Regions from separate parts of the Marinobacter sp. V34 genome, predicted to be linked through region 1. Evidence: riboswitches for the same ligand, from Rfam matches in the RefSeq annotation. Region 1 holds a riboswitch; the other holds the start of a gene.

Region 1 (4,421 bases):
GGATGACCGGTCTCGAACAGCACGGTCAGCATCTTGCGCCAGAGCTGTTTGGCAGACACCGTCTTGAACAGGGTGATCTCGCCCCTGGCTGCCATCGCCTCGTACTCCTCATAGCGTTCCCTGAACGCATTGCCGTACAGATCATGCAGGTCCGGAGTGTCGTTTGGCGAGAACAGGGTCCAGTCCTGATCACTGCGCATGCGTTCGATCAGTAGGTCCGGTACCCAATTGGCGGTGTTCATGTCATGGGTACGACGACGTTCATCGCCGGTGTTCTTGCGTAGCTCCAGGAACTCCTCAATATCCAGGTGCCAGCTTTCCAGGTATGCGCACACGGCGCCCTTTCGCTTGCCGCCCTGATTCACCGCCACCGCCGTGTCGTTCACCACTTTCAGAAATGGCACCACGCCCTGGCTGCTGCCGTTCGTGCCTTTGATATGGGAGCCCAGCGCACGGACCGGTGTCCAGTCGTTACCCAGGCCGCCAGCCCACTTGGACAACATGGCGTTGTCGCGGATGGCACCGTAAATACCTTCAAGGTCATCCTGTACGGTGGTGAGGTAGCAGGACGACAGCTGGGAATGGCGAGTACCACTGTTAAACAGGGTCGGAGTGGAGGCCATGTAGTCGAACGATGACAGCAGGTCGTAGAACTCAATGGCCCGGGCATTGGGGTCATCCTCCTGCAGCGCAAGGCCCATGGACACGCGCATGAAGAAGACCTGGGGCAATTCCAGCCGGTCACCTTTCCAGTTGAGGAAATAGCGGTCGTAGAGGGTCTGCAGGCCCAGGAAACCAAACTGATGGTCCCGCTCCGGCTTGAGGGCGGCACCCAGGCGTTCCAGGTCGAACGCCGCCATGGCGTCATCCAACAGTTCGTAGTGGATACCCTGTTCAATAAAGGTGCTCAGGGCCTGCGGGTAAATTTCCGCCAGCGGCAAACTTAGGGGCAGCTTCAGGGCGGTCGCGGTTTCCAGCCGAAGTTGTTCCAGCAGCAGGCGAGCGGTCACAGCACTGTAGTCAGGCTCCTGCTCAATGCGACCACGGGCAGTCATGATCAACGCAGACAACACCTCTTCCTCAGCGATACCGTCGTAAAGATTCCTCAGCGCCCCTTCCACCAGAGATTCACCATTGATGCCCTCCAATCCCTGGCTGGCACGTTCAACCTGGACTTTCATTAGCCCCAGATCCAGCGGTGCAACGTCGCCGCCCGCCTTCTTCACGGTCAGCGTGGGATGCGCCTCAACCGGCTCCAGGCTGGCCCGCTCCTGAGCATGAGCTTCCCGGTAGAGGACGTAAGCGCGGGCCACTTTCTGCTCCTCCGCACGCATCAACGCCAGTTCCACTTGGTCCTGAATATCTTCAATATGCACCTTCCCGCCGGCTTTCAAGCGGCGGCTGATGGCCTGCATGACCTGATTCGTAACCTGTTCCACGGAATCGTGGATACGGGCTGAGCCCGCGGCTTCATCGCCTTCGACGGCAAGAAATGCTTTGGTCACAGCAACGCTGATTTTGCTGGCGTTGAATCCAACCAGAGCGCCGTTACGTTTAATAACCTGTAGGGAAGCAGTGCTGGATGAGGCAGATTGGCCGGGCTCGGCCAGAGTGGCGGTAGACATGTCCGTTCTCCTGAGTACGCGTTTATGCAAAGACCTTCGCGTACGCAGGGGCGAGCATCGCTCTGAACAGAGACAACACAAAACCGATCTGCTCACCTTGATACGCGAAGGTGCAGTTGTGTTCCCAGGCAGGTCTTCGGACTCAGGGGCGTGAGCCTGTTGGCTCGGCCTTGCGTGGCGACTTCCCGGCATTCGCCAGTGTCTTTGTGCCACGCTCGTTCCCCAATACCGCTGCGCGTCAGTTCCGGAGTCTCACCGGATTCCCAGTACCGTGATAATCGCGATCAGTGATTGATTAACCTTTGATCGCTATATCTGGTACCAAGCCAAGGATATAAACACTATATAGGCTAAGATTAATCACAACAAGGCACTTTTCCGACAGAGACCGGTCAGTGAACAAAAGCATAGGAGCATCCCATGAGTCCTTTACGGAGATACCTGACGGCCGCCCTGGCGCTTTCGATGATCGCAGCCACAGCCCTGGCAGACAGTGCCGAAAACTCGCTGATCACCGCGTTTTCAGCCATAACGTCCCTGGAAGATGGCTGGGAACCGATGGAGTTTCCGAAGATCGACCGCCACAGTCGCTATCAGCTGACGGACGACAACGGCGAACAGGTGGTCGAGGCCACCACGGACAACAGCGCCTCCGGGCTTATTGCAAGGGTGTCTGTCGAACCCGGGGATTCGCTGATCCTGCGCTGGCGGTGGAAAGTGTCGAACGTCTATGAGCAGGGAAACGCCCGTAAAAAGGAGGGCGATGACTACCCCGCGCGAATCTACGTGGCTTTTGAGTTCGAGCCGGACGAAGCCGGCTTTTTCGAGCGCGCGAAACGCAAGACCGTGGAAGTGGTGTTCGGGGAGGAACTGCCGGGCAATGCGCTGAACTACATCTGGGCGAACCGGCTGCCGGTCGGAGAGATCGTTGCCAACCCCTTCACCGATACCACGATGATGGTCGCGGTGAACTCCGGCGTCACCAACACTGGCGAATGGGTCACGGTGGAACGCGATATCGTTGCGGACTACCGCAAGGCCTTTGACCGCGAGCCACCAAAGCTGGTGGGCGTCGCCATCATGTCGGATTCCGACAACACCGGAGCATCTGCTACTGCCTGGTATGGCGATGTCAGCCTGGTCAAACCAGATTGATGACGCAAAACAGGCCCACCGCACCCATCACGATGGTATAGGGAAACGCCATCACAACCATCCGCCCGTAGGACAACCGCACCAGCGGGGCGATTGCAGACGTCAGCAGAAACAGAAACGCTGCCTGGCCGTTGGGTGTGGCCACACTGGGTAGGTTGGTGCCGGTATTGATGGCGATGGCCAGCTCCTGGAAATGCTCGTAGTCGATACTGCCGGCGTCCAGCGCCTGTTTGATTTCACTGATATACACGGTGGCTACAAACACATTGTCGCTGATCATCGACAACAGCCCGTTCGCAATAAAGAACATGCCCGGCTGCTGATCCTGCGGCAGGCTGAGCACAAAATCGATGATCGGCTTGAACAGGTGTTGCTCGTGAATGACCGCAACAATGGCAAAAAATACGACCAACAGCGAGGTAAACGGCAACGACTCCTGAAAGGCTTTGCCGATCTGGTGTTCGTCTGTAACACCGGTGAACGAGGTGATCAGGATAATCACCAGAAGGCCAATCAATCCCACCTCTGCCAGGTGAAACGCCAGCCCAACAACCAGTACCAGAGCCGCCATCGCCTGCACCCACAGGGCAGCCTGGTCGGCTTTCGTGCGCTTGGTGCGCTCGTTGTCAGCAAACTCTTCCAGTACCTGGCGGACAGGCTTGGGCAACCGGGCGCCATACCCAAACCAGCGCAGCTTTTCCAAAAGCCAGCAGGTGGTCAGGCCGGCCACCAGCACCGGCAGGCTCACCGGCGCCATGCGCAGGAAGAAACTGACAAAGTCCCACCCTACTACCTTGGCGATCAGCAGGTTCTGGGGCTCGCCCACCATGGTGGAGACTCCCCCCAAGGCCGTTCCAATAGCACCGTGCATCAGCAGGCTACGCAGAAAGGCCCGGAACTTGTCCAGGTCTTCCCGGTGCAACTCAATCACGTGTTCATCGCTGTTGGCGTTGTGATCAGAGTGATGATAACCCTTGCCGGAGGCAACCTTGTGGTACACCGAGTAAAAACCGACAGCGACACTGATGATGACTGCGGTGACGGTAAGCGCGTCCAGGAACGCGGATAGAACGGCCGCAGCAGCACAGAACAGCAGTGACAACGCGGACTTTGACCGCACACCCACCAGGATCTGGGTAAACGTCACGAGCAGCAGCTCTTTCATAAAGTAGATGCCAGCCACCATGAACATCAGAAGCAGGATGACCGGGAAGTTCACCAACACCTCGTGGTACACCGCGTCCGCTGACGTCATACCCACCAACAGGGCTTCAATCGCCAGCAACCCACCGGGCAACAGTGGGTAGCACTTCAGCGCCATGGCCAGGGTAAAGATAAACTCCCCCACCAACGCCCAACCGGCCACGGCCGGGCCAAGGGTCCAGACAATCAGGGGGTTGGCAATCAGGAAAAGCAGGATAACCTGTTTGTACCAGGTGGGCGCATTACCCAGGAAGTTGTGGGTAAAGCCGGAGAGAACGGTTGTGGGCATTGCGGGAATCTTCTGAGTAAACGGTTTGTTGGAATTGTGTGGCAGAAGGCCCGCATCTTCCTTGATATATGTGTAACCGGTAATTCCCCAAAGGTACAGGGTGAGTGCCTATTTGGTCTTACATGAAACAAGGAAGAGTGGCCGGACGA
Region 2 (4,421 bases), on a different contig from region 1:
GGGTCAAAGACAATCGCGACGAGGAAAAGGTCCAAGGTATGCTCAGGCAACTGAAAGAGCAGGCTGAAGATGAGTCGGCCAACCTCATGCCCATCACCATCGAGTTGGTGAAAGAGGGTGCTTCGATGGGCGACATTGTTGAAACTCTCAAAGGGATGTGGGGAACCTATCGCGAAAAACCTGTAATCTGACCGGCTTCGAATGCTGACAGAACTGGTTCACGGGAGGCATGAATGGTCAGGCTCACCAAGATCTATACGAAAACCGGAGACAAGGGCGATACCGGCCTTGGCGACGGCAGCCGCGTCGCGAAGTATGACCTGCGTGTGGAAGCCTACGGCACGGTGGATGAAGCCAACGCGGTGATTGGTCTTGCGCGACTGCATGTGGATGAAGAGCTGGACGCTATACTGGCGCGCATTCAGAACGATCTGTTCGATGTCGGGGCGGATCTGTGCACCCCGATCGTGGAGAGCCCGAAATATCCGCCACTCAGGCTTGCCGAGGGTAAAACGGTTGAACTTGAGGAGGAAATCGATCGGTTTAACGCGGACATTCCGTCGCTTCGCTCCTTTATCCTGCCCGCGGGCAATGCGGCCGCAACGCACCTACATCATGCCCGTACCGTGACGCGTCGGGCCGAGCGAATTATTGTTCAACTGCAGGAAGAACAGAACATCAGCTCACTGGTGCTGGAATACATGAACCGGCTGTCTGATTTGCTGTTCGTTCTTGCCAGACATGCGAATAATCAGGGAAAAGACGACGTACTTTGGGTGCCGGGTGAATAATGGTCGCCCACGAGCAGGGTACTGAAACGTGAGTTTGTCACCGCCGGAGCATGGTGGCCGGTTACGCGCCGCCGCGAATAAAGCGGGCATCCCCCTGGATCAATGGCTGGACCTGTCCACCGGTATCAATCCGCGTGGTTGGCCTGTTCCGGCGATCCCGGAAGAGGTCTGGTGTCGCCTTCCGGAGCCTGACGATGGCCTGGAGCAGCGCATCAGGCAATGGTCAGGTGCACCGGATGCCGCCGCTTGTATGGCCCTGGCCGGCAGCCAGGCGGCCATCATGCACTTGCCCCGTTTACGATCGCCGTGCCGGGTTGGTGTGCCCTTTCCGGGTTACCGGGAGCATAGTCACAGCTGGGCTGTTGCTGGCCATCAGGTGATCGAGATTGGCGACGACCAGCAAGAGGATGATGACGAAGGCTGGCTGGATGAGCTGGATGTTTTGGTCTGGATCAATCCAAGCAACCCCACCGGTCACGCTGTCGATCCGAGCCGGTTGTTAAGCTGGCATGATCGGCTGCAACGTCGCGGTGGATGGTTGATTGTGGACGAGGCATTTGTCGATGCCACCCCGGAGCTCAGTGTTGGGCATGCGACCGACAGCCCCGGCCTTGTCGTCATGAGATCACTGGGTAAGTTTTTCGGCCTGGCGGGCCTGCGGGCCGGAGCTGTGGTGGGAGACCCGAATATTATTGGCCGATTGGAGGCAATGATCGGGCCCTGGTCGGTCAGTGGCCCCGCGCGATTTGTCATGGGTCGGGCGCTGGCGGACACCCAGTGGCAGGCATCGACGATTGAGCGGTTGCACAGTGAAAGCCAACGGTTGTCGGACTGCCTGTCGAGGCATGGCTTTGAAGGAGTTACTGGAACAGCGCTTTTTAAATACGTTCGGCATGGCCGGGCTGCGAACATTGCAGCTGAACTCGCGAGGCGGGGAATCCTCGTTCGCGAGTTCGGGAATCCCGCAGCATTGCGGTTTGGATTGCCCGGCTCTGAACCGGAATGGACGCGGTTAGACCAGGCACTGTATTTAAGTAATCTGTATTGATTTAGCACATAAGGGCTGCTAGTTTGGCGCCCGATTCGATGAACACCGTGTTCAGGTAAAGCTTTTTGGCGTAATGCCGCCGGAGAGCTTAAAACGGGAAGTCGGTTAAAGTCCGACGCTGCCCCCGCAACGGTAAGCGAGCTAAAGGCAATCGAAAAAAGCCACTGTGCGTCATGCATGGGAAGGTGATTGCCTCGGACCGGCCCATCGGCTGATCCACTCGCAAGCCCGGAGACCGGCCTGAATACACACCGGAAGTTGCGGAGGGCGACGGCGGTGGGAGAGTTGCGTCGGTCTCACACCCGTACCCTGACTCGTATCCTGCCTCCCCAATCTCATACTCAAACTCCGCAACACAATAACCATCACGCGGGTGCGCGTGGTTTGCCAGCGAGTGTTGATTATGAGTTGTCCGAAGTCTTTGCCGGTTCTGTTATCCGGCTTTCCCCTTGCGTTCCTGCCAGTTTCCAATGTACTTGCCGACGAAGAAATGATGGTCTCGGCACTCGATCCCATTGTTGTTACGGCCACGCTTGGCCCGAAGACACGGGGCGAAAGTGACTCATCGGTCACGGTGATTGATGAAGAGGCTATCGAACGTTTGCAGCCTCAAACGTTCGACGAGCTACTGATGGGACAACCCGGCATCGATATCACCAGTAGCGGCTCTTTCGGTAAAAATACCACAGTGTATACCCGGGGCACTGGTAGCGAATCCACCGTTTTTTTGGTGGATGGCATTCGTTTGCGCTCTGCCACCAGTGGCAGTGCGGCCTGGCAGTATTTTCCGCCGCAAATGGTGGAAAGGGTAGAAATTGTTCGGGGTTCCCGCAGCAACCTGTACGGTGCCGATGCCGTGGGCGGTGTTATTCAGGCCTTCACCCACAGCGCGGAAAAGGGCCATGAAGGATGGGTCCAGGCCGGCGGTGGCAACTTTAACACCCAGGAGTATGTGGCTGGAACAGCCGGTACTGAAGGCCGGATGAAATACAGTCTCAGCGCTAGCCATCTGGAAACTGACGGCACGGCCATCGTTGAAGGGGGGGAAGACAAGGGCTTTCGTAATACGTCCGCCCTGGCGTCCGTTGCTCACCAATTTGACTCCGGTGGAGAAGCCGGGGTTGTAGTCATGCGCGCCCAAGGCAATACCGAGTTCGAGGGTGGGGATACCGACTTCGCTATCCAGACCCTGGGTGTCCGCCTGGAAGCTCCTCTTAGCGACTACTGGCGTACGCGTATTCTGCTGGCTGAGTCCATCGACGAACAGGAAACACGCGATGACTTTGGTGACAGTGTATTTGATACAAAGACTCGCAGTGCTCGCCTGGAGAACCAGATCAGTGCTGGCCGCCATGAGTACATTCTGGGTGGTGAGCTGTTGGTGGATGAAGTAGAAAGCACCACCGACTTTGACGAAACCAGCCGCACCAACGCCGCTGTTTTTGGTCAGGCTTTGCTGAATTTTGGTCCGACGGACTTTCAACTGAGTTTGCGCGCCGACGACAACGAGGCTTTTGGGCGTGAAGAAACCGGTGCGATTGCCATGGGCATCGATATGGATCGCAACCATAGGTTCAGGGTGAGCTACAGCACGTCTTTCCGTGCACCTACGTTCAACGACCTTTACTTTCCCAACTTTGGTAATGCGGACCTGAAACCAGAAACCGCAGGTAGTGTGGAGTTCGGTATTGGTGGGAATTACACGCGTTGGTTCTGGGATGCCGCGATCTATCAGACAGATGCTGATGACCTGATTGTATTTGTCTTCAGAGACGGCCGGTTCGCACCGTTTAATGTTAATGAAGCACGCATCCGAGGGGTTGAACTGAGTGCTGGCCTGGAATTGGACGAATGGACAGTGCAGGCGGCTGCATCGGTAACTGACCCCCGCGACCGTGAGACCGATAATCGAATTCGTCGCCGTAGCGGAAAACAGTTCCGGGTGGATCTGGATCGGGACTTCGGCCGAGTGTCGTTGGGAACGACCGTAAAGGGCCAAGGGTATCGTTACGACGATGCCGAAAATGAAGAGCGCATCGCCGGCTTTGTCACTTGGGACCTGCGGGCAAAGTGGGAAATTGACAGCCATTGGACCACAAATCTGACAGTTGACAACGTGCTCGACAGAGAATACGCCACGGCGCAGCGCTTCGACGGAAGTGCCTATATAGCCGCTGGCCGCACCGCCATGTTGACGATTCGCTACGACATTTGATCAACCAAGGAGAGGTAAGGGCATGATGGAACGTCTGTATCGAACTCTGAGCCGCCCGTTGCTCGGCTGTCTTTCGGGACTTCTGTTGATGCTGTCCCAGTCAGTGTTCGGCGCCACGGTATTTGGGGTGGTGTCCGAGCGTTCCGCTGCCGAGATGGCCGCTGGTGCGGAACGCTTCCTGACAGCCCATCCAGATCACCGCATTATTCTGCGCACACCCGAGCAGTTGGCAAACCTGAACAACAGCGCCCTTGATGATCTGATTAGCCAGGCCGATGCCTTATTGATGGCAGCGGTTTTCGGAGAGCAGGTGGGCCGGATTGAGCGTGCAGTGAGTGAGCAGGCGGCCGTTCGCGAGTTTCCAGTG

What was found. Region 1 has a riboswitch for cobalamin ahead of AC0B60_RS04170 (ribonucleoside-diphosphate reductase subunit alpha). Riboswitches for the same ligand answer to the same signal wherever they lie in the genome.
Region 2: linked by a shared signal. The riboswitch ahead of AC0B60_RS03055 (TonB-dependent receptor plug domain-containing protein) and the one ahead of AC0B60_RS04170 (ribonucleoside-diphosphate reductase subunit alpha) in region 1 are both predicted to bind cobalamin.

Annotation. Positions count from the first base shown of each region.
Region 1 covers NZ_JBUPZY010000002.1:235,365-239,785, forward strand. Annotated here, with positions in the region: gene AC0B60_RS04170 (ribonucleoside-diphosphate reductase subunit alpha) at 1-1,625, opposite strand, end outside; cobalamin riboswitch at 1,736-1,944, opposite strand; gene AC0B60_RS04175 (DUF3047 domain-containing protein) at 2,046-2,780, shown strand; gene nhaB (sodium/proton antiporter NhaB) at 2,767-4,272, opposite strand.
Region 2 covers NZ_JBUPZY010000001.1:647,475-651,895, forward strand. Annotated here, with positions in the region: gene AC0B60_RS03040 (methylmalonyl-CoA mutase family protein) at 1-191, shown strand, start outside; gene AC0B60_RS03045 (cob(I)yrinic acid a,c-diamide adenosyltransferase) at 234-791, shown strand; gene cobD (threonine-phosphate decarboxylase CobD) at 820-1,839, shown strand; cobalamin riboswitch at 1,876-2,097, shown strand; gene AC0B60_RS03055 (TonB-dependent receptor plug domain-containing protein) at 2,243-4,054, shown strand; gene AC0B60_RS03060 (cobaltochelatase subunit CobN) at 4,077-4,421, shown strand, end outside.